2 regions of the Photobacterium sp. 53610 genome follow, and region 1 is predicted to be linked to the other one. Evidence: predicted binding sites of a transcription regulator. Region 1 holds the regulator's gene; the other holds the start of a gene.
What was found. The regulator PurR, encoded in region 1, represses purine synthesis genes. The targets are predictions, from matches to a motif close to TNANGNAAACGTTTNCNTNA.
Positions count from the first base shown of each region.

Region 2: folD (bifunctional methylenetetrahydrofolate dehydrogenase/methenyltetrahydrofolate cyclohydrolase FolD) is a predicted target of PurR. The motif match lies at 9,260-9,279, and genes of this name have one in related genera.

Region 1 covers NZ_JAXOFS010000001.1:1,035,886-1,051,449, reverse strand. Annotated here, with positions in the region: gene SPK40_RS04745 (ATP-binding cassette domain-containing protein) at 1-408, opposite strand, end outside; gene SPK40_RS04740 (ABC transporter permease) at 374-2,068, opposite strand; gene SPK40_RS04735 (ABC transporter substrate-binding protein) at 2,125-3,315, opposite strand; gene SPK40_RS04730 (FAD-dependent oxidoreductase) at 3,329-5,548, opposite strand; gene SPK40_RS04725 (carboxymuconolactone decarboxylase family protein) at 5,545-6,156, opposite strand; gene SPK40_RS04720 (hypothetical protein) at 6,247-6,639, opposite strand; gene SPK40_RS04715 (TfoX/Sxy family DNA transformation protein) at 6,829-7,440, opposite strand; cyclic di-GMP riboswitch class I at 7,572-7,675, opposite strand; gene purR (HTH-type transcriptional repressor PurR) at 7,884-8,894, opposite strand; gene SPK40_RS04705 (heme ABC transporter ATP-binding protein) at 9,240-10,061, opposite strand; gene SPK40_RS04700 (FecCD family ABC transporter permease) at 10,058-11,140, opposite strand; gene SPK40_RS04695 (heme/hemin ABC transporter substrate-binding protein) at 11,130-11,966, opposite strand; gene hutX (heme utilization cystosolic carrier protein HutX) at 12,224-12,769, shown strand; gene hutZ (heme utilization protein HutZ) at 12,793-13,338, shown strand; gene panP (pyridoxal-dependent aspartate 1-decarboxylase PanP) at 13,416-15,083, opposite strand; gene SPK40_RS04675 (hypothetical protein) at 15,208-15,564, opposite strand, start outside.
Region 2 covers NZ_JAXOFS010000001.1:5,467-21,030, forward strand. Annotated here, with positions in the region: gene folC (bifunctional tetrahydrofolate synthase/dihydrofolate synthase) at 1-622, shown strand, start outside; gene SPK40_RS00025 (SPOR domain-containing protein) at 625-1,182, shown strand; gene cvpA (colicin V production protein) at 1,247-1,738, shown strand; gene purF (amidophosphoribosyltransferase) at 1,833-3,350, shown strand; gene SPK40_RS00040 (Yip1 family protein) at 3,466-4,065, opposite strand; gene SPK40_RS00045 (LysR family transcriptional regulator) at 4,229-5,107, opposite strand; gene SPK40_RS00050 (response regulator) at 5,424-6,515, shown strand; gene rfaH (transcription/translation regulatory transformer protein RfaH) at 6,693-7,190, shown strand; gene galU (UTP--glucose-1-phosphate uridylyltransferase GalU) at 7,360-8,262, shown strand; gene folD (bifunctional methylenetetrahydrofolate dehydrogenase/methenyltetrahydrofolate cyclohydrolase FolD) at 8,338-9,195, opposite strand; tRNA gene SPK40_RS00070 (tRNA-Arg) at 9,534-9,610, shown strand; gene tig (trigger factor) at 10,040-11,347, shown strand; gene clpP (ATP-dependent Clp endopeptidase proteolytic subunit ClpP) at 11,454-12,077, shown strand; gene clpX (ATP-dependent protease ATP-binding subunit ClpX) at 12,192-13,472, shown strand; gene lon (endopeptidase La) at 13,611-15,564, shown strand, end outside.

The DNA.
Region 1 (15,564 bases):
GGAGATCTGACCGGGACTCTGGCAGGCCAGATCCGTCAGGCCTAATGCTGCCAGTGTTTCGTAAGCGCGTTTTTTGCGTTCACTTTTCTTCACTGACGATGGTAAACCAAAGGCCAGATTTTGCCAGACGTTCAGATGAGGAAAGAGCAGGTCGTCCTGAAACAGCAGGCCAATCCGCCTTTTGTCCGGTTCGAGAGTATCAATCGGGTGATCATTCAGACTGATCTGGCCCTGATAGTGACAGTCAGGTGCAGTGTGACCGGCAATCACACCCAGCAGCGTCGATTTACCGCAGCCGCTGGGGCCCATGATGGTGAGTATTTCCCCGCGTGCTGCCGAGAAGCTCAGCGATGTCAGTAATCTCTGGTCCCCGTTATTTATAGTGAGGTTTTTCACGGATAAGCACATGTGGCTCGGAATTCCTTGTTGTTTTTTCAGCGGTCATTTTCGTTTGATAATAGCGGCTTGCCAGCATTGCGATGATAAAGAGCAGGAAAGGTACCAGTCCCTGCAGCAGGCCATATATGGCGCTGACCCGTCTGTCCTGACCACTGGCCAGGGCAACGGCTTCTGTGGTCAGCGAACTCACCCGTCCAGCACCCAGGCTGAGGGTTGGCAGGTACTGTGCCAGACTCACGCTGCAGCCGACGGCGATTGCCAGACACATTGCGGGCATTAACATGGGGCGCTTCACTCGCCACCAGGCTTCCAGTGCAGACAGGCCCAGACTGCTGGCTGTCTGGGTATAGCGGCGGTCAAAACTGCGCCAGGGACCATCCAACGCCAGATAAAGATACGGAAACACAAATAGCACATGGCTCCAGACCACCCAGAGCAGATGATGCTGGCCCGGCATCAGATAGGTGGTGACCTGAATTCCGAAAAGTAATGAGACCTGTGGCAATACCATTGGCATTGCAATGAGCCAGCCGGGGAGGCCGATCCCCGTTTTTTCCCGGTACTCGAGACATCCAATCGTCAGAATCAGCGCGATCAGCGTACTGATGGCTGCGATCAGCAGGCTGGTGGCAATCAGCTCTGCCACGAAAGCTGTTTCCTGTTGCCAGAATTGCAGGCTGAAACGGCTGGGAAGTAAGTCCGGAAAGCGCCACCGCAGGGCAACAGACCAGGTGATTAACACCGGAATGACCATCATCGGCACCAGTATCAGCGGCCAGTGAAGATGGCGGCCCGGCAGGTGATGCTGACGATGTCCGGCGTACTGCCATTGCTGCCAGCCCCGGCAGATGAGCCATTCAAATACGCGAAACAGTGCCAGCAGTGCCAGACCCAGCAATAACAGCAGCAGAGCGCCAACCGCAGCTCTCGGCATCAGGTTGATGTCCGGATCATTGAACCACTGCCAGACCAGAACGGCGAATGTCGGCGGGCGGGTGGGGCCAAGAATCATGGCCATATCGACGACAGAGATACCGTATGCCAGCACTGCGAAAATAGGCAGCCGAATCCTGGGCAGCCACTGCGGCAGGATCACGCTGATCCAGGTTGCCGCGTGGTTATAGCCCAGTCCGCTGCCGACAGCCATTAAGCGACTGACATTGAGCTGCTGCAGGACGGAAAGACTCATTAACAGCAGAAAGGGTGTCTCTTTAATGGCTAAAGCCAGTGTCAGGCCCAGACCATAAGGATCCTGCAGCAGTGAAAACTGGCCCGGATCGCCACCCAGTGATGTGATGAGACGGGCGATCATTCCGGTTGAAGAGAAGGTGAAGGCGAACCCAATCGCGAACGCCACATGCGGGATAGCCAGAATGGGTGATAACCAGGACTCAACGGTATGCCATCGGCGGGAGCCCCAGCTTTTTTGCAGGATCAGGAACGTGAAAATTAAAGCCAACAACGTACTGAGGACGCCGGTAAACAACGTCAGCCAGACCGATGACTGAATACCCGGCCAGGAAAACGCCTGCCCAAAAGCCTGAAAACCGGGTTCATTCAGCCCTGCCATCGGCAGCCAGGACAGGGCAGGTAATAAAATTCCCACCAATCCCGGCACCAGGGGCAAACAGCAGATGATCAGCGAAGCAATAAACAACAAATACAACATATTGCGACGTCACTTATTCAAAAACACGATGATGTACAGTCAGGTTCTGGCCACAATTAGTGTCCATAGCGCTGCTGCCATGCAGCCTCCAGCGCGGTTTGCCAGCTTGGATGAGGCTCGGCAATGGCCTGATAAAGCTGGAAGCCCTGAGTTTCTTCTTCAGAACCCAAGGCTTCCGGGGTCAGAATGGCCGGGTCACCCCAAATTTGAATATTGGACTTGCGGGCCTGTGCTTCCGGGCTCATCAGAAAATTAATCACGACACGGGCGGCTTCTTTGGCACTCGCATTCCATGGAATCGCCAGAAAGTGAATGTTCGACAATGCGCCCTGTTCAAAAGCAAAAGCTTTGGCAGTGGCCGGTAAATCCCCCCGTTCGATAGCCGCTTTTGCTTCGTTCGGATTGAAAGTGATTGCGACCAGAAGCTGCCGGTCATCCAGCAGCTGCATCATTTCAGTAGCACTGCCCGGGAAACGTTTCCCCTGTTGCCAGGCAACCGGATGCAGCTGGTCCAGATATCGCCACAGCGGCGCCGTGATTTGATCAAATTTTGCCTTCTCTTTTTCCGGATCGATCGGTTCATAAAGGGCAGGGGCAGCATTGGTCAGCTCAATGAGTGCCGCTTTCAGGAAACTGGTGCCATGAAATGCTGGTGGCTGCGGGTAAGTGACTTTCCCCGGGAATGCTTTTGCGAGACTTAGTAGTTCTGCAAAGCTTGCGGGCGGATTGCTCAGGGTCTGACTGTCATGAATGAACACCAGCTGACCGACTCCCCAGGGCGCTTCCAGGCCATCAGTGCTTTCCGTAAAATCTTCATAAACAGGCAAGCGTTTATCGACCAGCTTCCAGTTCGGAAGCTGAGCCACAAACGGACCATCCAGAAGTTCGTTGGTTTTCATCGTGCGGAAGTTTTCGCCATTGATCCAAACCATATCGACACTACCGCCTGTATTTTTTCCGGCAGTTTTTTCCGCAAGTAAGCGTTGGGATGTCTCGGCAATGTCGGCGACTTTGACGTGATTCAGCGTAATGTCATAGCGGCTTTTAACCTCACGGGCAACCCAGCGCAGGTAACTGTTGATAGGCTGGCTCCCGCCCCAGGCATTGAAAAATACGGTTTGTCCGCGTGCACGCTGCTGAATGTCTTTCCAGCTCATGTCACTCATTGCAGGTTGATTCTGAGCTTCGCTTGCCATCAGCGGGGACGCTGCCAACGTCAGGCAAAGCGCCATCCATGTTAATTTCATGATGATTATTTCCTTATTTTTCCTGCAAGTTCGTCGGATGATCAGCAATGTCTGTTTTTTTCTTATCATGGGCAGAGCCACCTCGCTGCCAGCGATGATACTTCTCCAGCCATGCCAAGATGCGTTCTGGTTTGTTCGCCTGTTTCCATACCCCGGCTGTATATTTGTTCGCTTCGCTCATCGTCGGATAAGGGTGGACGGTCCCCAGAATTTTGTTCAGACCCAGGCCATACTTCATCGCCAGCGTAAACTCTGCAAGCAGCTCACCGGCCTGGTTCCCGACGATGGTCGCGCCGAGAATGGTATCTTTCCCTTTCGGGGTCAATACCTTAATAAAACCATAGTCTTCTCCGTCGGCAATTGCGCGATCTAAATCATCAATCCCGTAGCAGGTCACTTCGACTTCTGTGCCCTGATTGGCTGCTTCTTTCTCATTGAGCCCTACGCGCGCAACTTCGGGGGAGGTATAGGTGACGGCGGGCATCACGCGATAATCAGCCTTGAATTTTTTCAGCTTGCCAAAAAGGCCATTGACAGCCACATACCATGCCTGATGGCCAGCGGCATGGGTCAGCTGAAATGGACCGGCGACATCACCCACAGCATAAATATTGGGATATTGCGTCTGCAGATACTCATTGACTGCGACGGTTCCGCGTTCGTTAACGCCGATACCCAGTGTTTCCAGCCCAAATCCACTGACATTCGCGACCCGGCCTAAGGCGAGAATCACGGTGTCAAACGTGATTTCATGACGTTCATCCAGGGGGCCTTCCAGGATGACAAACTGTGTCGTTTCTCCCTGAGCCGTTTTTCTGGTCCCAAATTTGGTGGCTTTTTGTTTCAGTCTGATCTCGACGCCATCCTTGATCAGGCTTTGATGTACCAGAGCCGCGGCATCAGCATCTTCACGAATCAGCAATTGATCGGTCATTTCAACCAGTGTGACCTGACTGCCCAGTCGCTGAAAACTTTGTGCCAGTTCACACCCAATCGGGCCGCCCCCCAGGACCAGAAGCTGTTTGGGTTGTTCCCTGATTGACCAGAGGGTATCTGACGTCAGATAGTTAATGTGTTCAATACCTTCAATTGGCGGAACAACAGGGCGGGCTCCGGTGGCGATGACAATGTTTCGGGTGGTCATGCGTTCGCCGTTTACTTCCACTTCCCACGGCGACAAAATTTGTGCTTCTCCCTGAATGCAGTTCACGCCGAGCTTGCTGTAGCGTTCTTCAGAATCGTGCGGTTCGATGTGTCGGATAACTTGATGTACACGTTGCATCACCGCAGTGAAATCGATCTGAGGTGTGTTTGTCTGAATGCCAAACTCGGGCGCCCGGGTGATGGTGTGCATGGTGTGAGCCGCGCGGATCAGGGCTTTTGAGGGGACACAGCCTGTATTCAGGCAGTCGCCGCCCATCCGGTGTTTTTCAATGAGTGTAACTTTTGCTTTCACGGCTGCAGCGATATAGGCGCTGACCAGACCGCCGGCGCCAGCACCGATCACCACCATATTCTGGTCGAATTGCGTCGGACGCTGCCAGTGCTGATAGATGCGGCGTTGCTGAATGACACCCATGATACCTTTCGCAATGAATGGAAAAATCCCCAACAGCACCAGAGAGATCAGGACCGGCAGTGAAATCAGGCCGGACAGAGATTCAATTTCTCCTAACTGGGTACCCGCGTTGAGGTAAACCATGGTTCCGGGTAGCATCCCCAACTGGCTGACCCAATAGAAAGTATGGCCACGCATCGGAGTCAGGCCCATCAGCAGGTTGACCAGAAAGAACGGAAAGACGGGAATTAAACGCAGTGTAAATAGATAAAAGGGACCATCTTTTTCGACACCCCGGTTCACAGCAGACAGGCGTCGTCCAAACTTGTGTTGTACCCAGTCATGCAGCAGGAAGCGGCTCGCCAGAAATGCCAGTGTCGCACCCAGCGAGCTGGCAAATGAAACGACCAGCAAACTCCACCAGAAACCAAACAGCGCCGCACCCAGTAAAGTCATGACCGCAGCGCCCGGGAAGGAAAGGGCAGCCAGTACAACATAAACTGCGAAAAATAGCGTACTCGACAATAAGGGGTGCTCAATAATGCTGGCCTGCAGGGAATGCTGGTAGGCTTTTGCTTGTTCAAGCGTGAAATAGTTGCCCAGATCGAAAGCGAACCAGGCGATAAAGGCGGCGGCAATGAAAGCCAGTAACAAAGGTTTTTTGAATCGGTTCATCGGTGCTTATCTGCTTGGTGAGTGAGCTGATCGCGTTTGGTATCGTTTTGTTTCGGTGCCGGTTGCTGATTCAGAGGAATCGAGCAGAATGCCTGCGAAGGGACATCCAAAGCGGTATTAAACTTTGCAGACAGGTTTTGGAAACTGACTAACGCTGTCAGCTCGACCAGAGCATCTTCGTCATACCATTGTTTCAGATTATCAACCATCTGCTGAGTTACACGATTACCGGTGACTGTCATTGCTTCGGTATAGGCCAGTACTGCTTTTTCCTGAGTATCAAACAGCGGACTTTCCTGCCATTGAGTCAGGGCTTGTATTTTTTCGACTGATTGGCAGCGTTGCGCCAGTCTCATGCCATTGGCATCGACACAAAACGCGCAGTCGTTGAGCTGAGAAACACGGACGCAGACAAGGGATCGCATCACATCAGACAACGGTGATCGTTTTCTGTCTAAGTAACCAAAGAAACTGGCCACGAGGTAAAACAAGACGGGTCGGCGTCCCCAAAGTAAAGCCGGATTCAGCGGCTGTCCGAAATGGCGTTTTTGCAGCCAGAGCAGGGGACGGATTAAAATGGAGTAGCGTTTTTTTGCCGGTACACGCACTGGAAGTTCTCCGGAGAAAGCGGTTTATCATACCGACCGTTCAGATCCGGACAAATTTCAGAAATGGGGGTATTGATTTAGCTTTTGTGATCAGTTGATTGAAAGTTGTACAGTACGCGCAACAGGCTGATTGGTGAGTGAGCTGCGAGTATTGGTATCCAGCACCAGATATGTACTGGCGATGAGCGGCAACAGGGCAAGCAGGATGGTTTTGCCAATGTGATAGTTTCGATACCAGTATTTACGGGCTTTGATTTTCAGGATCAGGCCCCAGCTAATCAGCAGAATGTTGATTACAGAGGCAACCAGGCAAGAGGGAAGCAGGTTACTTTCCGTGCCGGTTGGTGTGTGCGCAAAGATGAGCAGAACGGCAGAAGGAAGCAAACTGATAAAGACCAGGTAGCGCATCAGTTTTGGCCATTTGTGGAATTTATCTTTGAAAATTGTGTCAGTCTGGCCCGGAAACGGCGTAGATGAGCGCATATGACCTCCTTTCTGATGCAAAACATACATTCTAAAGGCGGCGAAGCTGAAGAAAAGTTAACTGATGGAATTGTTATTAATGTTTGTGAGGTTTGTCTGTTTTTTACACAGCCCTGACAGGGTGCCAGGGCTAAAGCAGATTATTTAAAGCCAGTGCAAATCGCTGCACTGGCAAAATAATCTGAATACTTAGTGATGAGCGCCAGAATTGACTTCTAGTTTGGACAGGAGCTCATTTCGACGTTGTGGGGTAATCACAGACCAGTGTTTTCCACTGACTGCGCCTTCTAACGCCCAAAGCAAATCCAGACTCAATGACTCGTGATGAGATTCCTGCAGCGCCTGAAAAGCACCGATAGCACCAACTTCAAACAGCTGATCTACAGAGTTGATGCCTGCTTTCTTGAGCATACGCTCATTGGCAAGGCGAAGATTTGGCAGATCTTTAATGCGGTTAGGGCTAGCCTGCATTTTTTTCTCTTTGTCAGCCTGAGCTGCATTGAGAGAAACTTCAGCGTGCTCCAGAATGACTTCTGGGGTTTCCCACCAGTTTTCCGGAATGGCATAGTGTTTTGTGACGACAGGAAAACCGCGTTTTTGATAAACGTACGGTTTGAGGCCAGCTTGTTTAAAGGTTTCTTCATTTTTCGCGTTAGCGCGCAGATGCAGCTTGTCGCTAACAACCAGAGCAAACATCGTTTCACCTGCGAAAATGCCAAAACCGCCAAACATTGAGCGAGATTTAATCTGGCCAAATTTCTCAAATAAACGAATTGAATCTTTCAGTAGTGGTTTGTCCATGCTTCTTTTCTCGGTTAGGAATTTCAACAAAAGAAGTCACCAAACAACGGAGCGAGGATTCAATTGTGCATAAGATTATGAGTCTTTTGTCATAAGAATGACAAAAGTGTCCCATAAACTTCACTTCATCCATCGGCAACCCCGCTACCATGAGTAATAACTTTATCACTAAGTCATTGCTTTTAGGCCGGAAGCTTTGCGTCCCATCCTTTCAGATGGTTTGCCTTGTTCGTGACTGTTTAATCATATATCAATAAGACAAATTTGATATCGATCGCACAAAAAATTGTGATACTCTTCGCAATAAAAATCGTATAAATTTTACAGAAACTAACTGATTATCCCATCAATTCCTCTGTAGCGTAGTAATATTCCATATAAACATAGCCGATATGGGTGTTTATATCGGCTGTTTATCAATATATGTAGGTTAATATCGTTTTTTATGGATGTGTTATTTTTTTGACGGAACGGCGAACCACGAGCTCAGGATTGATCTCAAAAGTCTGAAATTCATGGTTTTTATCTTTCACACGTTCCATCAGGATTTCCACAGCAGTCTTGCCTAAACGGCGTTTTGGCTGGTGGATTGTTGTCAGAGGTGGTGAAAAGTACGGGGCCAGATCAATATTGTCATAACCAATAATTGAAATATCATTTGGTACATTGATCCCTGCTTGTTCAAATGTACTGATTAAGGCCATTGCCATAATGTCATTGAAGCAGAAAATAGCAGTTGGACGCTCTTTCATGGCAATAAAAGCATTGGCTGCATCTACGGCAGATTCACATTCGAAATCACCTTCAATGATCCAGTTTTCATTGACCGTCAGACCAGCTTCGCTCATGGCTTTATGGAAACCTTTCAGCCGCTCACGACAGGTAGATTTATCTTTCTGGCCGGAAAGACAACCAATTTTACTGTGTCCATTGTCAATAAAATGACGAGTGGCAAGATAACCGCCAAGTTCTGCATTATCCTGAATATTATCTGTTTTTGGGCGTGCAGGACCCCAGTCCATGATAACCATGGGCAGATCAGGCTGCCGCTCTAACTGTTCCAGCAGTTGATCATCCAGATCAGAACACATCACCAGCAGACCATCCACACGCTTTTCAGAAAGCATGCGCAGGTAATCCTTCTGTTTGGCCAGATTACCTTCGGTGTTGCATAAAATCAGCGTATAACCGGATTTATAGCAGTACTCTTCAACGCCATGCACCAACTCGGCAAAGAATGGGTTGGTCGATTTTGTCACCAGCATGCCGATGGTGCTGGTTGTATTACATTTCAGGCTGCGCGCGACGGCGCTTGGCGCGTAGTTCAATTCTTCAACTGCCGCCAACACTTTTTTCTGTGTTGCTTCCGCTACGAAGCGGGTTTTGTTGATCACGTGTGAGACTGTGGTAGTAGATACACCTGCCATACGTGCAACATCTTTAATGGTTGCCATAATTGTTCTTCTAGTCTTCAGGCCCTGATCAGGGTCTTTTCATATTTGCCAGACGCTAAAACGCCGCTTCTCTGCGAGGATAGCGGCGGGAAATGAGTGGCTCAGGCCGAGTGGTAACAATACCTTACACCGATATGAAGTCTGACTTTCTATTGCTATTTATTTCATCGGTTAATCGCTTGCGCTCACATTCTACAAGGACTCACGCACAGTGCAACGTTTCTCTTGAAATGTGGGGGGAATCTTGATGCAGCTCAAGAATACTGGCAACTTGAAAGTTGTTTCAGTCTTTACATTGTAAGTACTGTGCAAGGGCAACGGCTCAGCGATGCCCTTGCAGGAGGTTCAGGCTGAAAGGACGATCGGAAAGTGCCCGCGGGGGTGAGATTCGATGATCACCGGGGAACCATAAACGGAACTGATATTCTCAGTGGTCAGGGTATGCCAGGCATCACCGTCTGCTTGTATCTTCCCCTTATTCAGCAATACCAGTCTGTCTGCGTATTCAGCTGCAAGATTGAGGTCATGAATGACCAGGATGACGGCGGCTCCTTTACGGGCCATATCTTTTGCCAGTTTCAGGCAACTGTGCTGATGGGCAAGGTCTAAAGCTGAGGTCGGTTCATCCAGCATTAAAATGCACTGGTCTTCCGCATTGCTGAGCTGAGCCAGTACACGGGCAAAATGAACACGTTGTTTCTCGCCGCCGGAAAGAGTGGGGTACTGACGCTGGCTCAGGTGACTGATCCCAACAGCCGTCATGCATTCCCGGGTAATTCGGAGACAATCTGTGCGCTTCAGGCCAAGTGGCATACAGCCAAGTTCAACGACCTCCTGCGCAGTAAAACCAAAAGACAGGCTGCTGTGCTGAGGAAGTACACCCAAGTGTTTGGCCAGCAGGGATGGCTGCCAGTCGCTGTGCTTTTGACCAAAATAGTACACATCACCTTTGGCACCAATTTCACCGCAAAGCACTTTGAGTAAAGTACTTTTACCGGCACCATTCGGGCCGAGTAAAGCTGTTAACTCTCCGCTGCGGAAACTGATGTTCAGCTGATCCAGTAACGTTTTACCGCCAAGTTGCAGTGATAAACCCTCGGCTGAAAGCACCGGTGATTGCTGTTTTTCGTGCCGGGGGCGAAGGGGGCGAACGATATGATGAATCATTGTAAACGGCCTTTTTGTTTCAGTAGCAGAGCTATAAAGAACGGTGCTCCCAGTAAAGCGGTGATGATACCGACCGGCAGTTCGGCTGGTGCGGCAATAACACGGGCCAGCATGTCGGCAACCAGCAAGATAAGTGCCCCCAGTAAAGCCGAGAGTGGCAATAATGTTTTGTGATTCGGGCCAGCCAGCATACGGCCGAGATGCGGCACAATCAGACCGACGAAGCCAATCACGCCGGATAAGGATACAGCGACACCCACACCAGCCGCGCAAAATAAAATCAGCAATCGTTTTAAAGACTGGACCTGAATGCCGAGATGTTTTGCTTCTGCTTCGCCCAGTAATAAAGCGTTGAGTGCATTGGATCTGCGATCAAATTGCCAGAACAGGAACGCCAGGGCAGAAAATGCCAGCGTGATGCCCGGCCAGGTAGCTCCCGCCAGAGAACCCATGGACCAGAGTGACAGGTCGCGCAGCGCCTGATCGTCCGCAAAGAAATTCAGCAGTCCCAGTGCCGCACCTGAGAGTGCACTGATTGCAACACCTGCCAGCAGCATCACCGTCACGGAAGTGCCGGTCTTATCTGTGCCAAGGGCGTATACGATCCAGGTTGTCAGGGCGCCGCCAAGAAAAGCAAAAACCGGTACTGTCCCCAGCGTTAAAAGTAATGGAAAAGATGCAGCCATTGAGCTGAACAGAACAATCGCCGAAGCGGCACCAAGGCTTGCACCGCCAGCGACTCCGATAATGCCCGGATCGGCCAGCGGGTTGCGAAACAGTCCCTGCATGACCGTGCCACAGAGCGCCAGAACTGCACCAATCGCGATACACAGCAGTGTGCGTGGTAAACGGACTTGCTGAATGATGAGCGCAATGTGCGTTGCGACATGATCCTGTCCCGGAAGCAGTGACAGCCAGACATCGGCGTAACTGATCGACATGGGGCCGACAACGATGGAAGAGGCAATGGCAAATAACAGCATGGCAAAAACGGCGGGCAGTAAGGCAGTGGCTGGCAAACGCTGTCTGGTAAAGGTACGGCTGCGGTTCAAAGTTGTTGTCATAAGTTTACTGGCCATACAGTGTCTGATTCAGCCGCTCTGCTTCTTCGAGAGTTTTGAGGTTTAACCCGCCGATGAGTGCGGTACCATCCACTGTGATAATGGCTTTGTTTTGGCCGGCAGGTGTTGCAGCAAGCAGCGGCAGTGTTTTCAGCAAGCCATCTTTGCCGCCAATTGACTGACTGGTATGCGTGCTGAGCAGGATCACATCGGGTTGCATTTCAACCATTGCTTCTGATGACAGTGGCTTATAAGCATCAATTTGGATCGCGGCTGGATTTAAACCGCCTGCGAGCTGAATCAGGGTATTTGCCGTTGTGTTGCTGCCACCGACCATTGGCGCTCTTCCGCCGTGAATGGTCAGAAACAGGATACGTTTTCTGCTTTTCTGGTTTGCAAGTCGCTGCTCAATCACAGAAATTCGATGTTGAACCTCAGCGGCTAACACTTCTGCGTTTTGTGTTTTTCCGGTCAGCTGACCGACTTGTTGAATCCGTTGCATCAGATCAGCAATGGTTTCACCTGAGTTCAGAATATCGACCTGAATGCCGGCCTGACGTAACAGAGAAAGTGCTGACTCCGGGCCCATTTCTTCGGAGCCCAAAAGGTGATCAGGGGCAAGGGCAATGATACTTTCGGCAGAGAGCTGCCGATGATATCCCAACTTTGGTATGTCATCATGAACATAGGACTTGCTGGTTATATCAACAGCGACAAGTTGATCTTCTGCCCCCATCGCATAAACGAGCTCCGTAATGCCTGAACCCGCACTAATCAGTCGATCGCCTGCCCAGGCAGTCGCGGCAGTCAGAAGAAAAACAGCAGAAAGTGCCGCTCGTCTCATGATAACTCCTTGTTTTTTATTTTGGGAAATTCCAGTGTTATCACCGGATGAACTAAAACGAACAATATTCATTGCGTAGAAAAGACAGTCTTCGCCTTCCCAAACAAGTTATTGCATTATAGGAAGTGATAATTATTATCGCTTGAGCATATTATCCATGGCTTTCAAATAATATCAATTATCATTTGCAAAAGAGCAAATCTCTCCTTATCATTTCATGAAATAAGATTAATTCTCATTCATCACTATAGAAAGTGATGGATCAGGAAGGAGCGCAGCGCGTGTTTGAAAAATTCAGTCTTGCGGAATTGAAAACGAAAGTCGGCACTATGCTGGAAGAAAATCCAAATCTGCATGCGGTATTGATGGCTGAAACACTGGAAGTGACGGAAGGCGAGATCATCATGGCGTTACCTGATGAACTTGTCACGCGAATCAGCGGAAATCACGCACAGTCAATTCTGGAAATGCTTCCGGAGTGGGGCGTAATGACGACAATTGTGCATTCAATGGGGTCTATCTTTGAAGTGAAGGCGCCATTTCCGAAAGGTAAAGAAGCCCGTGGTTTTTACAATCTGATGGGAAAACCAGGTGAGATGCATGGTCATCTGAAACTGGACTGGGTATCAGATGTCGTATTGGTGAGTAAACCGATGCGCGGAAATGAAAGTTACTTCATTGGTTTTCTGGCCGAAAACGGTGAATGTATTTTTAAGATTTATCTTGGCCGTGATGAGAAACGTCAGCTCATCCCTCAGCAGGTCGAGAAGTTTAATGCATTAAAGCAAGCTTTTGTTGGATAAGCTTTTGTTGGAGTAGAAGCGTCATGAGCCAAGAGAAACAAGAACGACTGCAAAATCGCCTGGGCCCACAGATCCAGGAATTTCGTGAAACTTGCCAGACACTGCAATTGGCAACGGTCGATGCAGACGGCAAGCCGAATGTCAGTTATGCGCCATTCGCTCTTCTTGAAGATGGTTACTATATCCTGATTTCCCGTATTGCACGTCATGCGCGTAACCTGCTTGAAAACCCACAGGTTTCGCTGATGATGATCGAAGATGAAGCAGAATCAAAAGCCATTTTTGCACGGATGAGACTAACATTTGAAGCGGATGTGGTGCTGGTTGAACGTCACACTGAGCGCTGGCAGGCTGGTATTGAAGCACTGAAAGCCCGGTTTGGTGAGATTGTGGATGGGCTGAGTGGGCTGGAAGATTTTAATCTGTTCCGTCTGGAGCCGACACAAGGGTTGTTCGTGAAAGGTTTTGGTCAGGCTTTCCAGGTGTCAGGAGATGACCTGGTCGATTTTGTTCATCTGACAGAAGGTCACCGACGGATGAATGAGGACCAGGATGTGAAATCCGCTTAATTCGTTCTGAAGTAATAAAAAAACCGGGCATTCAAATGTCCGGTTTTTTTATGTTTGCTTCCTGTCAGCACGCAGATTTAATCGCGGATCTCTTCAGATGACTGAGCCAGAATCCGGGCTGTGATCGCTCTGACTTTCGGCAGGCTTTGCAGGCTGGTTTGAGCCAGTTGTTTCTGTTCTTCCAGAACATCTTTCAGGATATCCGCCGTCGTCAGCGGATTGGCCAGCACGACGCGGAAGACCGTGGTGATGCGTCGGTCCCACTGTTCGGGCATGAGGCGGGTCCGAGAGACAAATGATTTTCCGGATTCGCGCTGACGTTTTTGAATGTACTGGGTTAAATCGTTCAGCGCCTCATGAATGGCCTGTTTGTCTTCGTCATTCGCAATTGCCAGTGCTTTCTGGGTTTCCTGAGGCACATACCGGTAGGTCAGCAGGCAAAGTTCCGGTTCCGAAATCAGTTCAAAATCGGCATCGGCCTGAATGAGCTCAGCAAAATAACATGCTTTTTCAATGCTGTTATTAATTAACAGTTCGTAACCCTGACGGCTGATGATATTCAGGCTGGCAAACAGCAACATTGCCATACCGCTTCGGGAACCTTCCAGCGTGTGGCTGCCGAGGTCTTTGGAACCTTTCCGGAGAATGTATTCAGCATGATGTTCAATCGCGGACATCAGGGCCGGATTTTTGAAAATCACCATGCCTGCACCCATAGGGATGTACAATTGTTTGTGAGCGTCAATGGTGACAGAGTCGGCGCGTTCAATTCCTTTCAGGAGCGTCCGGTATTTGTTTGACATCAACGTGGCGCCACCCCAGGCAGCATCAACGTGAAAATGACAGTTGTGCGCCAGCGCAATATCAGCCAGTTCGTCTAACGGATCGATATTACCGGTTTCTGTTGTGCCGGCAACGCCAATAATCGCAAATGGTTTGATATTTCTGGCTTTCAGAGATTCGATTTTGGCTTTCAGATCATCGGTGCAAATTTTGTTGTTCTCGTCGGTTTTGATCGCCACTAGACATTCCCGGCCAATACCCAGAACATCGGCCGCTTTTTTCAGTGAATAATGGCCGCGTTCTGAAACCAGAATTGCCAGATCATCATAACCGTAGTGTTTCATGGCCCGGAACAAACCTTCCTGAGCAACACCTCTGAAATCGCCATCAGGTTTCAGTAAATTATTACGGGCAACCCATAACGCAGTGATGTTTGCGATGGTTCCACCTGAACAAAAGGCACCTAAAGAGTGTTCAGCGCTGTGCATCCAGCGTTGATAGAAGGCATCGGTTTCACCATAAATCAGGTTATGGAGGATACCTAATACCTGACGCTCCAGTGGCGTAAATGCTTTGGAAGTTTCAATTTTCACCAGATTCTGGTTCAGACCAATCATGATCTTAGAGAGTGGCATCAGGAAGTAGGGCAGTGCCGACGTCATGTGACCGATGAAGGTTGGTGCTGAAGTATGCACAGACTGTGCAACCAGTTTATTCAGCAGAAAATGCGTGTGATCTGATACAAAGCAGGGCTTTTCCGGCACTGAGGCGGAGGAAAAATCCTTTTCAATTTCTGTCAGCGGCTTTTCCTGCGCAGCAATGTGCGTTTGCAAAAAGGCATTGAGGTTTTCGGAGATCTCTTTTTCGATCCGGCCCAGAGTCGAATCAGGTGCTTCTGGCACGGTAAAGATACGGTGCAGGGTCTCAAGAGATGCTTCAGCTTGTCTGTTTTCCACTGCCATAATGAATTGTTACTTTTAGTTAACGTCGGCAAATCCAGCTAATGTACTGGAAATGTGCGTAATTGTCTTGGGAAAATTCGAAAACGACACCGGACGAGGATCGCCCGGCGTGAGGAAAAATCGACTATTTACACTCAGTCGAGGCAATAGCGCTCATTTGTTGGTTGTATTCTTTCAGAGGCTTATCAATGTCATCAGGGTGTGTAAGTAACTCAGCAAATGCACTGCGCAGTTCGTAATTTTTGGGATGAGGTGCGCCCTGGCGATCTTCAAAAACTTTTTTGGCGTAATCTCCCAGAGCACCTTTCTGTTCTGAAAGCGTTTTAATATCTTGCTGGCTCAGCTTCAGCCACGATTCGATCGACTGAGACAAATCAAGATGGCTTTCATCATGGGTCAGATACCAGTCTACAGCCTCACGTTTCAGTTCAAAGTGATGCGTTCTGCCTTCAAGAAACCAGTCACCGACCTCTTGCAGGTT
Region 2 (15,564 bases), 1.0 Mb from region 1:
TGCAGAGTTGTATCAGGTTGGCTATCAGTTTACCTATGAACAAACCGGTGAAACCTGGAACTGGAAGTGCGGTGCTTTTGATATGGAGCAACTGCCCCTGCCGGCTCTGCCGTTACCCAATGCCGCAACCGCATTGATGGCCCTGGGTGTGGCAGAACTGGATATCAGTGACCAGCATATTGTTGCGGGTCTGGTGAAGGTACGCCTTGCCGGCCGGATGGAAACCGTTGCCGATCATCCGCTGATTCTGCTGGATGTTGCGCACAACCCGCATTCGGCAAATTATCTGGCACGCCAGCTGAAAGCCCTGAAGAACATCCGTGAGGTTGGCAAGATTCACGGTGTGGTCGCAATGTTGCGTGATAAAGATATTCCGGCAACGCTTCATGAGATGCGTAAGGTCACGGATATTTGGTATCCGGCATCTCTGAACGGCCCTCGTGCAGCATCCGGTCAGGATATTGCTGCTCATCTGGATTACCGTGGCGAGGTGTACGATACACCGGTTGAAGCTTGTCAGGCTGCACTGTCTGCAGCTCAGCCGGAGGATGTCGTGATTATATTCGGTTCTTTTTATACAGTTGGCGAAGTGTCCAGCTACATGAAAACAATGCAGGAGTAAGTGTGGCGAGTAAATTTCAAAGCCGCCTGGTCGGAACAATTGTGCTGGTGGCTATCGGCGTAATTTTCCTGCCTGATTTTTTTGATGGTAAGAAGCAACACTTTCAGGAGCAGTTTGCCAGCATTCCGCTGCAGCCGCAGACCGGGGATGAAGAAAACTTCACGGTGATCCCGGAGCCGGTTGCCGCTGAAGCCGAGTTGCCACCGATGCCGGTAACCGAACAGATTGCCGGCAGTGACGTCCACTCAACGGTTGCTGAGCCCGTCAAAGTCAAACCACAGCCTGTCGGCGAACCACAGGCAGGGCTGAAGGACAGCGGCTGGGTGATTCAGCTCGGGGTTTTCAGAAACTTTGATAATGCTCATCAGTTGGTCGAGAAACTGAGAAGCAAAGGTTATCAGGCGCATGTGTGGCCCAAAGACCTGAAACCGGGTGATCTGGCCCGGGTCGTGGTGGGTCCTGAAATCGACAAAAATGCTTTGTCAGGGAAAGTAGACGAATTGCGTAAACTTACCGGACTAAACGGGCAATTGCTCAGATTTAACCCACTCAACCCTTAGGTAAACGTTTGCGTTCTGATTTTTTCTGTTAGAATACGCGCCAACAACAAGAAATAAGTAGAAGATGATCTGGATTGATTATGTCATTTTAGGGGTGATCGGCTTTTCCGCACTGGTCAGTTTGATCCGTGGTTTTGTGAAGGAAGCGCTGTCACTGGTAATTTGGTTTGCGGCATTTTTCATTGCCAGCAATTTTTACAAAGAGCTGGCGGTATATTTCACAAATATCCAGGATGAACTGATCCGAAATGGCAGCGCGATTGCGGTATTGTTCATTGCCACACTGATTGTGGGTGCCGTCGTGAACTATGTCATTGGGCAACTGGTCCAGAAAACGGGTTTGTCAGGCACCGACAGAGTTCTGGGGATAGTCTTCGGTGGTTTGCGTGGTGTGCTGATCATCGCTGCTGTCCTGTTTTTCCTGGATGCCTTTACCGGCTTTGCAAAAGCAGAATGGTGGCAGGCCTCTCAGTTGATTCCGCAATTTGGGGTCGTTATTGAGTGGTTTTTCTCTTACCTGAAAGAGAGTTCGAGTTTCTTACCCGGCGCGTTATAGCGCCGGATTTATATCAGTTGCATTGCGTAACAGTGATGGATAAGACACTGTTACTCAATACAATTATTGATGATCCATAACGAGGATTTAGGACATGTGTGGTATTGTCGGAATCGTGGGAAATACCCCGGTTAACCAGTCTATTTATGATGCATTGACCGTGCTGCAGCACCGCGGCCAGGATGCTGCCGGTATTGTTACCCTGGAAAGCAATCGTTTTCGTCTGCGTAAGGCCAATGGCCTGGTGCGGGATGTCTTCGAAGCAAAACACATGCAACGTCTTCAGGGCACTGTCGGGATCGGCCATGTCCGTTATCCTACGGCGGGCAGTTCCAGTGCTTCAGAGGCCCAGCCTTTCTATGTGAACTCGCCATACGGTATTTCACTGGCGCATAACGGTAACCTGACCAATGCCGCTGATATCCGGGATTCATTGTTTGAAAAGGCTCGGCGCCATGTCAACACGTCTTCCGATTCCGAGGTCCTGCTGAATGTTCTGGCGAACCAGCTGGAAGGTGCGACGAACTATCCGCTGACGTCTGAGGATATTTTTGCAGCGATCCGGGCTGTGCATAAAACGGTTCGTGGTGCTTATGCCGTGGTTGCGATGGTTATTGGGCATGGTCTGATTGCCTTCCGCGATCCGCATGGCATTCGCCCGTTGTGTCTGGGTAAACGTGAAATCGACGGCAAGATGGAATACATGGTTGCCTCTGAGTCTGTGGCACTGGATGCAGTCGGTTTTCAGTTCATGCGGGATGTTGCGCCGGGTGAAGCGGTCTATATCACTTTCGATGGACAGCTGTACACTGAGCAGTGCGCAGAAAATCCGGCCCTGAATCCTTGTGTGTTTGAGTTTGTTTACTTTGCTCGTCCTGACTCTTTCATCGATAAAATTTCTGTTTACAGCGCCCGTTTGAACATGGGTAAAAAACTGGGTGAGAAGATTAAGCGTGAATGGGATGACCTGGACATTGATGTCGTGATTCCAATTCCGGAAACTTCCTGCGACAGTGCACTGGAAATCGCCCGTACCCTGGATAAACCTTACCGTCAGGGCTTTGTGAAGAACCGTTATGTTGGCCGTACCTTTATCATGCCGGGTCAGCAATTACGTCGTAAATCTGTGCGCCGTAAGCTGAATGCGATCAGCTCAGAGTTTAAGGATAAAAGTGTTCTGCTGATTGATGACTCGATTGTTCGTGGGACGACTTCAGAACAAATCATCGAAATGGCCCGTGAAGCGGGTGCGAAGAAGGTGTACCTGGCTTCTGCAGCCCCGGAAATTCGCTTCCCGAACGTTTACGGAATTGATATGCCAAGTGCCAACGAATTGATTGCACACGGCCGTGAAGTGGATGAAATCTGCAAGATGATTGGTGCAGACGGACTGATTTTCCAGGATCTGCAGGATCTGGTGGATGCTGTCGGCGAAGGAAATCCGGATATCCAGCTGTTTGAGACCTCTGTGTTTAACGGCCACTATGTGACCGGGGATGTGAATCAGCAGTACCTGGAGTACCTGGAATCCTTGCGCAGCGAAGATGCCAAAACCCAGCGTGAGATTCAGCAGGAGCTGGCAAATCTGGAGCTGCACAACGAAGGTGTGTAAGACGGTTTGACTGCCATTCGGAGCAACCGAACTTAAAACAGAAAAAGGCAAGCTCACCGGAGCTTGCCTTTTTGTTTATTCAGTTACAGGTAGAAACGAATCATCTGAATGAATATCAGTGCATAAATTGAGGGCCTAAACCGACGTTCCACAGAATGACCGAGCCTGCGATGATAGAAACAAGTAATACGAGTCCGCAGGTTACGATAGAACTGGCATAGATAAAGCCCCGCTCTTCAGGAATATGCATCAGAATCGGTACACCGGTATACAGCAGATAAACGGAATAGGTAATTCCCACCAGACCGGCAATCATCAGGAACCAAAGTTGCGGGTAGAGCGCTGCGATGCTGACCATAAACAGAGGCGTTGCAGTGTAAGCGGCAAGTTCTAAAGCCTGAGTATAAGTTGGGGTTGACCCAAAGGTGTGACTCATCCAGTAGGTGAGGTAAGCCAGTGCAAAAACACCACCAATCAGCGCAACATACATGGCAACAGACATTCCCAGTGCGCTTGCTGGTGTCAGGTGAATCGGATCAACGGCACCCACGCGCCAGCCAATAAAAACACTTGAAATGTACGCAAAGATGGGGGGTAACAAAGCGACCAGCAGAATGTGGCTCAGGCTGCTTTGCACTCCTTCGTGTTGCTCATCAATGTTATGCCACTCTTTTTTGGGGTGAGTGTACAGCCCGAATAAATGTCCCAGAATCATAACCTATCCTCGTTATCTAGGGTGCTTCCGCACAACGCATTACAGGTTGTTGTTCAGAACACTGTCAGTGCATATCCGGACACCTGTGTGTTCCTTGTCTCTATAACATTTAGACGGGCTTCCGACACTTAGCAAGCCTGATGGTTAAGTCACCGGAGGATGATCAGCTTGTGCTGAAGAAGTGACTGGCAAATTCGATAAAGAGTCGCAGCTTTTCAGGCTGGTGATCTTTATGGTTATAGAGCAGGTAAACATTTCTCGGATTGGCTGACCAGTCACCCAGCACCCGAATCAGGTCACCGCTCAGAATATATTTCTCCAGCATGGCATCCGGCATCAGGGTGATCCCCAGACCCGCCACACAAGCCTTACGAACCACATTGAGCTGGTTGGACTCAAATCTGCCTTTGTCGTTGATTGTGATGGTTTCACCGGCTTTGTTGGTCAGGCGCCAGCGCAGCAGCGGGGAACCTTTCAGCAGGGCATGGCTGGATAAATCCTGCGCATGGGTCGGTGCCGGATGACGGCGCAGATAGTCCGGGCTGGCGACCAGAATATCTTCAACGGCGTTGATTTTACGTGCGATCAGTGCGGAGTCACGTTGTGGCCCGACACGAAAAATTACGTCCCAGTCTGTCGGGTCGAGTTGCTCTGGCTCATTACTCAGAAACAGTTCAATGCTGATCGCCGGATGTTCCAGCATGAAGGCATTCAGCATGGGTTGCAGCATGACTTTGCTCAGGTTGGTTGGCGCGGCAATTTTCAATCGTCCGCTCGCCCCTCTGGACTCATCGCGGATGTGCTCGGCGGTATCCAGCAACTGTTGCAGCAATGGTGTGCAGAGCTGGTAATACTGCTGGCCTGCCTCGGTCAGTGAGAGCTTACGGGCATGACGGTTGAGCAGCCGGAGATTCAGGCTGTCTTCAAGCGCCTGAATACGCCGGGTCAGGGTCGCAACGGGTACCTGATATTTGCGGGAAGCAGCGGTATAACTGCCTTCTTCAACCACAATGCGAAATAAATTTAAATCATCTAACTTCATAGGCGATGCGTGACTGGATATGAGAAAGTGGGAATTGTATAACAAAACACTCAGTGTGAAGAGGTTAAGATTTTGTGGAACGAAAAAACCAGAGGATATCCGTGACATCGTCAGATTTTGAGCTGGCTAACAGAACACTAAAACAAAAGTTTAAGGATAGCCTCAAGCCCTGACGTCGTGCGGTTTAGCGCCTATTCTAAATGAAAGCACCTACGGCGATGCTTCAGATTCAAACCAATTCACACGAAGGACGTGCCTGTTCTACAGAATCTCATTCTGCGGCACTTGGCCCCTTGCAACATGGAGGGCACAATCATTGTTAGAGGGTAAAGAAGTTCTCATTGTCGAAGATGATCCGGTCTTTCGACGGATGATCTCGGGGTTTCTGCACGCCCAGGGCTGTGAAGTCAGGGAAGCAGAGGATGGACTGCAGGGGTTACGGGCACTGCGCGACAGTATACCGGATGTACTTCTGTGCGATTTGGCAATGCCTGTGCTGACTGGGATGGAGTTTGTCGAGGAGGTTTCCCTTCACTATCCGATGGTGCCGGTCATTGTGATTTCCGGAACCGGTGAAATGGCTGATGTTGCGGCTGCGCTCCGGCATGGTGTGAAAGATTTTCTGGTTAAGCCGCTGGATAATATCATGGTGCTTAAATCGGCAATGATGTCAGTGCTCAAAGCGCAGGAGAACAGTGCAGAATACTCTGAATTTTCCAGTCAGCTGTTACAGCACGATGTTGCTGTGGATGAAGAACTGCAATGGCATCTCGAAGAGCTTGAATCTAACCCGGAAGCCGCGAGAGAATTGCTGGTCGGGCTGATGCCGGATACTCAGTCCCGTCAGGGAGACTGGCAGCTGAGTTATTGCGTTCTGCAATCGGCTGATGTTCAGCCCGTGTTGCTTGATTACACCTGGCTGATGGACGGACGACTGGCTTTTTATCTGCTTGATGCTGAGTCCGGCGGCCGGCATGGCGCTGCAACCGTTTTGTTGATTCGTGCTTTATTTAATGATTATCTGCGTAAGCATATGGCCACTGAAAATGATCTGAACAGCATGTTGAATGCTATTGAAAATGGGATGAAACAGTCTGGTTATGCCGTTGCAATTAAAGGGCTGTTTGGTATTTTTGATGCCTGTGACCGCAGTCTGTCTTTAATTTCAGCTGGCTCTGAAGCTGTGTTAAAAACCAGTGAAGGGGAATTCAGTGTTTCTGCCGGGTCATTTCTGGGGGAGGGCGCCCGAAAAAACAGGGTGTATGCCCAACTCCTTCCTCCTTCGGGAGCACGTCTCTCACTGAGTAAAATTGGAGCAGCGAATTTCAGCGTAACCATTCAGCGCCTGGAAGCGATGAAAGAAGCTGAAATACACCCTGCGGTCAAAGCAAAGACTACATTTCAATAAGATCTTTCTCTGTGCGAGACGATGGTTCTTTGTCAATCTCTGCTTTATATTCCTACGTTCTGCTGCAAAAACAGGCATAAAAGATTTGCTCCCCGAATCAGGGGAGGGAATCGGTTGAGGTTTAAGGCTCTCACCATATAATCATTTTGAGTGAAATTTTATCCGGGCAGAGGCGATATGAAAGATTGGTTTCTACTTTATTGCAAGCGCAGCGAGCAAGAGCGTGCGGTGGTCAATCTGGATCGTCAGGGAGTTGAGTGTTACTACCCTCAAGTGACTGTTGAAAAAGTCGTTCGTGGTAAACGGGTGACAGCTGCTGAACCGTTGTTCCCAAACTATATGTTTGTGAAGTTTGATCCTGAAGCCATCAGCTATACCACTATTCGTTCCACGCGTGGAGTCGCTGATTTTATTCGTCAGGGTGCGCATCCGCAAAAGGTACAGTCTGAGTTGATTGAACATTTAAGGTCGAATGAAGATTCTGAGGAGCAGAGGCAGAAATTGTCTAATCTGCCGATGCCAGGTGAAAGCCTGATATTAAATCATGGCCAGTTCCAAGGGCTTGAAGCGATTTATCAGGAACCCGATGGTGAAAAACGTTCTTTCATGTTGATTCATCTACTGGGTAAACAGGTTAAAGTCAGTGTGGACAATGCAGATATTGTCCGGCGTTGATCTGGGTACTGCCGGAACACTTCAGTATCCGGCGAATAGACTGTCAGCCATCATCACGAATGCACGGTGATAGGGGCGCAGGTCACGTTTTTACTGGCTTGATGCCTCGCTGTGCACCGCCAACTTTGTTATATTGCGGCTGACAATGACAACTTACATGGATAATGCAATGCAAAAATCTTCCCCAGTTCGTAAAGCGGTCATTCCTGTAGCCGGTTTAGGAACCAGGATGTTGCCTGCTACGAAGGCAATTCCGAAAGAAATGCTGCCAATTGTTGATAAGCCTTTGATTCAGTATGTCGTGAACGAATGTGTCGCAGCAGGGATCAAAGAAATTGTGCTGGTCACACATTCTTCAAAAAATTCCATTGAAAACCACTTCGATACTTCTTTCGAGCTGGAAGCAACATTGGAAAAACGCGTAAAGCGCCAGTTACTGGATGAAGTACAGAATATCTGTCCGAGTGATGTGACGATTATGCATGTCCGTCAGGGACAGGCGAAAGGACTGGGTCACGCCGTACTGTGTGCTCGTCCACTGGTGGGGAATGAGCCTTTTGCTGTTGTTCTGCCTGATGTGATTCTGGATGATACGGCTAGCGATCTTCACAGTGAAAATATGGCTGCAATGGTGAGACTGTTTAATGAAACAGGAACCAGCCAGGTTATGGTTGAACCTGTGCCAATGTCAGACGTGTCCAGCTATGGTGTGGCCGATGTCAATGGCGAGCAGATTGCACCGGGAGATTCGGCTCCTATGTCGAAGGTGGTTGAAAAGCCAGCCCGTGATGAGGCCCCGTCTAATCTTGCGATTGTCGGCCGTTATATTTTGCCGGCAGAGATTTGGGAACTGTTATCGAAAACACCGGTTGGTGCTGGTGATGAGATCCAACTGACGGATGCAATTGCCATGCTGATGGAGAAGCAGCCTGTCCATGCATTTCATATGACTGGTAAAAGTCATGACTGCGGCAGCAAGTTGGGTTATATGCAGGCGTTTGTTGAATATGGACTGCGTCACCCGGACTTAGGTGAGGACTTTGCAGCGTATCTGAAAACTCTGGCAAAGTAATTCACGAGATGACTCCGAAAAAGTAAAAGCGAGGCCTGGCCTCGCTATTTTGATTCTATTAACAAGAAAATATCTTCAACCTTCGTGGAACTGTTCGCAGGCAAGTAGGGTATTTTCAATCAGCGTCGCGACAGTCATCGGTCCGACACCGCCTGGAACCGGGGTGATGTGTTTAGCACGCTGGCGGGCAGCGTCATATTCAACATCACCGGCCAGAGTGCCGTTATCCAGACGGTTAATGCCCACATCAATGACCGTTGCGCCTTCCTTAATCCATTCCCCTGGAATAAAGTTTGGCTTACCGACAGCAACAACAAGAATATCTGCCTGACGGACATGGTTTTCCAGATCCTGAGTAAAACGGTGGCAGGTTGTTGTGGTGGCACCCGCCAGAAGAAGCTCCAGTGTCATCGGACGGCCAACAATATTGGAAGCGCCGACGATTACTGCATGCTTTCCGCGAGCCTGGATATTGTAACGCTCCAGCAGGGTAATAATCCCTTTTGGGGTGCACGAACGCAGCTTCGGAATGCGCTGGCACAAACGGCCTACATTGTAAGGGTGAAAGCCATCGACATCCTTCTCCGGATTGATGTGCTCCAGAACCTTAGTGGAGTCAATTCCGGCCGGGAGTGGCAACTGCACCAGAATGCCATCAATTGAACTGTCTGCGTTCAATTCTTCAATCAGTGCCAGTAATGTATCTTCAGTGGTGTTGCTTGGCAGATCAAAAGAGCGGGAGACGAATCCGACTTCTTCACAGGCCTTGCGTTTGCTGCCGACATAAATTTGTGAGGCAGGATCCTGACCAACCAAAATGACAGCCAATCCGGGTGCGCGTAAACCTGCTTCAATGCGAGCTTTGACACGAGCAGCAACTTCCTGTCTGACTGTTTGTGAGATAAGTTTTCCATCAATGATTTGAGCGGCCATGGTATTCCTTCGTGCAGAACTAATGAGCGGCGAGTATTGTCGCAGAGACCAAGGGGAAAATCCATAGCGCAAACGTTTGCTTTTTGTGGCGGCAGAGATAATGCGAGATATCTTTGTTAAAGATCAATTCAGTAACAGCCGGTGATTCATACAGTGAATTTGAAGTGATATGTTCAGGAAAAATTTGGCGTATAAAAAAGCAGCCATTTCTGAAAGCCGTTGCCTTAACTTTAACCGCTTGATTCATTTAGTTAAGGAAAATCACCTTTACCCGTTGACCTTGATCTCAGGCAACGTATAATTCCCCTCCGTTAACGCTGCTGCTCAGCAGCGATAAAGCGCCCTTAGCTCAGTTGGATAGAGCACGTGCCTTCTAAGCATGTGGTCGCAGGTTCGAATCCTGCAGGGCGCGCCACTTCCACTTCCTTTTCTTCATCAGAACTCCGATTGTTATTCATCTTCCAGAATTCATCCGATTTGTTTTGAAATGTTCGATTGCTGAACTTGCTCAATTTTCCTGCACTGAATCGATGTTTGAATAAAAAAACGCGCTTTGACAGTAATTTTTTCACGTTTTCTCTTGAAAATGCGAAATCAGTCCCTATCTTGTCGAAAGGCTTGCGCTTGGTGTGGCCCGGACGCCTCGACGAATGGGGGTGGGGCCGTTATAATACCGCGCTTTAATTTTAGTCTTAGATGCGATGACCAGCTAAGACTGAAATGGAATGAACAGAATTCAGGCGTTATGGTGTTGAAGCCGTAACACGAAAGGATGCCAGCGTCAGCAGAGCTCTGACGGGCAAAATAACTCAGGCAACCTGAGTCAGTTTTGAGGTTTATGAAAATGCAAGTTACCGTTGAAACCACTGAAGGCCTAGAGCGCCAACTTACAATCACTGTACCTGCTGCAAATATTGAAGATGCAGTGACTGCGCAGCTGAAGCAAATTGCTAAAACTCGTCGTTTCGACGGTTTCCGCCCGGGTAAAGCACCACTGAAGATGGTTGCTCGTATGTTCGGCGCATCTGTTCGTCAGGATGTACTGGGTGAAGTGATGCAGCGTCACTACATCGAAGCGATTGTGAAAGAGAAAATCAATCCAGCTGGCGCACCAACTTTCACGCCAGTAGACATGGCCGAAGGTAAAGATCTGGTATTCAAGGCAACTTTTGAAGTTTTCCCTGAAATCGAACTGGCCGGTCTGGACAAGATTGCAGTTGAAAAACCAGCGGCTGAAGTGAAAGAAGAAGACGTAGCTCAAATGCTGGAAACTCTGCGTAAGCAGCAGGCGAACTGGAAAGAAGTAGACACCGCAGCTGAAGCGAGCAGCCGTGTAACGCTGGATTTCACTGGCTCTGTTGACGGTGAAGAGTTTGAAGGCGGCAAAGCTGAGTCTTTCCCACTGGTGATGGGTCAGGGTCGAATGATCCCAGGCTTTGAAGAAGGCATCGTTGGTAAGAAAGCTGGTGAAGAATTCAATATCGATGTGACTTTCCCAGAAGAATACCACGCAGAAAACCTGAAAGGTAAAGCTGCAGTCTTCGCAATCAAACTGCACAAAGTTGAAGCTCAGGAACTGCCTGAGCTGACTGAAGAGTTTGTGAAGAAGTTTGGTATTGAAGACGGTTCTGTTGACGGTCTGAAAGCTGAAGTTCGTAAGAACATGGAACGTGAACTGAAGCAAGCAATTAAAGCCCGCATCAAAGATCAGGTTCTGAATGGTCTGATTGAGCAAAACAACATTGACGTTCCTGCTGCTCTGATTGATCAGGAAGTGAACGTACTGCGTCAGCAAGCAGTTCAGCGCTTCGGCGGTGATGCTGCGAATGCGCCAGAACTGCCACGCGAGCTGTTTGAAGAACAAGCGAAGCGCCGTGTCGTTGTTGGCCTGCTGCTGGGTGAAGTGATCAAGGCCGAAGAACTGAAAGCTGACGACGAGCGTGTTAAGGCGCTGATCACTGAAATGGCATCTGCTTATGAAGATCCATCAGAAGTTGTTGCATACTACGAGAAGAATGAGCAGTTGATGAACAACATGCGCAATGTTGCTCTGGAAGAACAAGCGATTGATGCTCTGCTGGCTAAAGCACAGGTTTCAGAAAAAGAAGTTGGCTTCAACGAGCTGATGAACCAGCAGCAACCAGCTGCTTAATTGACTGAAATGACTGTAAAGATTTGACTTCTTTTCAAATCTTCTGCTAACAATGGTCCGTATGAGTCAATCATTCGGGCCATTTATTTTTTAGGGAAATCAGGTTATGAGCTACCAAGATAATAATGCCATGTCGCCAATTATGAATGCGCTGGTTCCTATGGTGGTCGAGCAGACCTCGCGTGGTGAACGTTCCTACGACATCTATTCCCGGCTATTGAAAGAGCGTGTGATTTTTCTGACCGGACAGGTCGAAGATCAGATGGCGAATCTGGTTGTGGCGCAGCTGTTGTTCCTTGAGTCGGAAAACCCTGACAAAGATATTTTCCTGTATATCAACTCTCCTGGCGGCTCCGTTACCGCAGGGATGTCAATCTATGACACCATGCAGCACATCAAGCCGGATGTCAGTACTTTCTGTATGGGGCAGGCCTGTTCTATGGGCGCATTCCTGCTGGCCGGCGGTGCAAAAGGAAAACGTTTCTGTCTGCCGAATTCCCGTGTGATGATTCACCAGCCACTGGGTGGTTTTCAGGGCCAGGCATCGGATATTCAAATCCATGCTCAGGAAATTCTGACCATCAAAAAACGACTGAATCATCTGCTGGCTGACCATACCGGACAGCCACTGGAAATTATCGAAAGAGATACAGACCGGGACAACTTCATGTCTGCTGATCAGGCAGCGGAGTATGGATTGGTCGATGCCGTTTTGAATAAGCGTGACTAACCTGTCATTATGGTGCACAGTGTTCTGAATGGGCAAGGTGACAGCAAAATGACGAGAGTTGTTATACACTCAAAACAAGGCAAAGATGGGTGAAACCCAATATGAGGTTAGCGAATGACAGATAAGCGAAAAGAGAGTGGTAGTGGAAAACTGCTGTACTGCTCTTTCTGCGGGAAAAGTCAGCATGAAGTTCGCAAGCTGATTGCTGGCCCTTCTGTGTATATTTGCGATGAGTGCGTCGATCTGTGTAACGACATCATTCGCGAAGAAATCAAAGAAGTAATGCCAAAGCGCGATGGCAATGAACTGCCAACGCCACGAGAGATCCGCACGCATTTAGATGATTATGTCATCGGCCAGGATCACGCTAAAAAAGTATTGGCTGTAGCTGTCTACAACCACTACAAGCGTCTGCGAAACGGTGACACCACCAGTGATGGTGTTGAGCTGGGCAAAAGTAATATCCTGCTGATTGGCCCGACGGGTAGTGGTAAAACGCTGCTGGCGGAAACGCTTGCACGTATGTTGGATGTGCCGTTCACAATGGCAGATGCAACGACCCTGACCGAAGCTGGTTATGTGGGTGAAGACGTAGAGAATATTATTCAGAAGCTGCTGCAAAAATGTGATTATGACGTTGCTAAAGCAGAGCGCGGTATCGTCTACATTGATGAAATCGATAAGATTTCTCGCAAGTCAGATAACCCATCGATCACGCGAGATGTCTCGGGTGAAGGTGTTCAGCAGGCTCTGTTGAAACTGATTGAAGGAACGGTTGCTTCAGTGCCACCACAAGGCGGCCGTAAACATCCGCAGCAGGAATTCCTGCAGGTTGATACTTCGAAAATTCTCTTTATCTGTGGTGGTGCGTTTGCAGGTCTGGATAAAGTGGTTGAGCAGCGTGTTGCGACCAGCTCCGGCATTGGTTTCGGTGCAGAAGTCCGTTCAAAAGATAAACGCAACTCGCTCAGCGCATTGTTTGAGAAAGTCGAACCTGAAGATCTGGTGAAATACGGTTTGATTCCAGAGTTTATCGGTCGTTTGCCTGTGACCGCGATTCTGAGTGAACTGGATGAAGCCGCGTTGGTTCAGATTCTGCGTGAACCGAAGAATGCACTGACCAAGCAGTATGCAGCTTTGCTGGAACTGGAAAATGTTGAGCTCGAATTCCGTGAAGACGCGTTGCAGGCGATTGCCCGTAAGGCGATGGAACGTAAAACGGGTGCGCGTGGTCTGCGCTCAATTGTGGAAGCTGTTTTGCTGGATACCATGTATGAACTGCCATCAGCAGAAGGCGTGAGTAAGGTTGTTATCGACGAATCAGTAATTAAAGGTGAGTCAGAGCCTTTACTGATTTACGAGAACACTGAAAATCAAGCCGCAGGCGGCGAGTGAGTGGTTTCGAAACGTACAATTTGAGTCAATAAAGGAGGCATTGGCCTCCTTTTTAATTTTCTGGCAAATCGACCGTTGAATCTTGTCTGTCTGCCCCCATATACTCACTAAAAGAGACTGAACGGAAGAGAGAACAATATGAACCTGGAGCGTTCGGAACGCCTTGCTATTCCCGTTCTGCCACTGCGTGACGTGGTGGTCTACCCTCATATGGTTATTCCATTGTTTGTAGGCCGGGATAAATCGATTCGTTGCCTTGAAACCGCAATGGATAACGACAAACAAATTTTGTTGGTTGCTCAGAAAGAAGCAGCAACTGATGAGCCTACCGTTGACGATCTCTATGATGTCGGTACTGTTGCTACGATTCTTCAGCTTCTGAAATTGCCTGACGGCACTGTGAAGGTGCTGGTGGAAGGTCAGCAGCGTGCCAGCATTCATAAATTGACTGATGATGAATTTTTCAGCGCGGAAGCAGAGTTTCTGGTCACCCCTGAAATGGATGAGCGCGAGCAGGAAGTCCTGGTTCGAACCGCGATCAGTCAGTTTGAAGGCTTTATTAAGCTCAATAAGAAGATCCCACCCGAGGTACTAACTTCTCTCAACGGTATTGATGACGCTGCACGTTTGGCAGATACCATTGCCGCGCATATGCCACTCAAATTGGCAGATAAGCAAAAAGTGCTGGAAATTGTGGATATTACGGAACGTCTTGAGTTCCTGATGGCCATGATGGAATCTGAAATTGATCTGCTGCAGGTAGAAAAACGTATCCGCGGCCGCGTCAAAAAGCAGATGGAGAAAAGCCAGCGCGAGTATTATCTCAACGAGCAGATGAAAGCGATCCAGAAAGAGCTGGGTGAGCTGGATGATGCTCCGGATGAGTTCGAGTCGTTGAAAAAGAAAATTGACGAGTCGAAGATGCCGGCTGAGGCGCGTGAAAAAACGGAGCAGGAACTGCAAAAGCTGAAGATGATGTCTCCGATGTCAGCGGAAGCGACCGTGGTGCGTGGCTATATCGATTGGATGCTCAGTGTGCCATGGCACAAACGCACCAAAGTGAAAAAAGATCTGACGAAGGCAGAGGAAGTCCTGAATGCGGACCACTATGGCCTGGAACGCGTCAAAGACCGTATTCTGGAGTACTTAGCGGTTCAAAGCCGGATCAATAAACTGAAAGGCCCGATTCTGTGCCTGGTTGGTCCTCCGGGTGTGGGTAAAACCTCTCTGGGACAATCTATTGCAGCTGCTACAGGTCGTAAGTATGTGCGTATGGCTCTGGGCGGAGTTCGTGATGAAGCGGAAATCCGCGGTCATCGTCGTACTTATATTGGTTCAATGCCAGGTAAGCTCATTCAGAAAATGGCAAAAGTGGGCGTGAAAAACCCATTATTCCTGCTGGATGAAATCGATAAAATGTCATCAGACATGCGTGGTGATCCGGCATCAGCACTGCTGGAAGTTCTGGACCCTGAGCAGAATAATGCCTTTAATGACCATTACCTGGAAGTTGATTACGACCTGTCGGATGTCATGTTTGTTGCGACATCGAACTCAATGAACATCCCAGGTCCGCTGCTGGATCGGATGGAAGTGATCCGTCTGTCTGGGTATACCGAAGACGAGAAACTGAATATTGCCAAGCGCCATCTGCTTGAAAAACAAATTAAGCGGAATGGTCTGAAGTCAGGTGAGGTCGAAATCGACGACTCGGCCATCATTGGTATTATTCGTTACTATACCCGTGAAGCGGGTGTGCGGAGTCTGGAACGCGAAATTTCTAAGCTGTGCCGTAAGGCGGTGAAAGAAATTCTGTTGAATCCGGCTGTGAAGAAAGTCACGATTAATCAGAGTAATCTGAAGCAGTATCTGGGTGTCCAGCGTTTTGATTTCGGTAAAGCGGAAGAAAGCAACCGTGTTGGCCAGGTGACCGGTCTGGCATGGACCGAAGTTGGCGGCGATCTGCTGACGATTGAAACTGAGTCAATGCCGGGTAAAGGAAAGCTTTCCTATACGGGTTCATTGGGCGATGTCATGCAGGAGTCCATTCAGGCTGCAATGACAGTGGTTCGTACTCGTGCTGAAAAGCTGG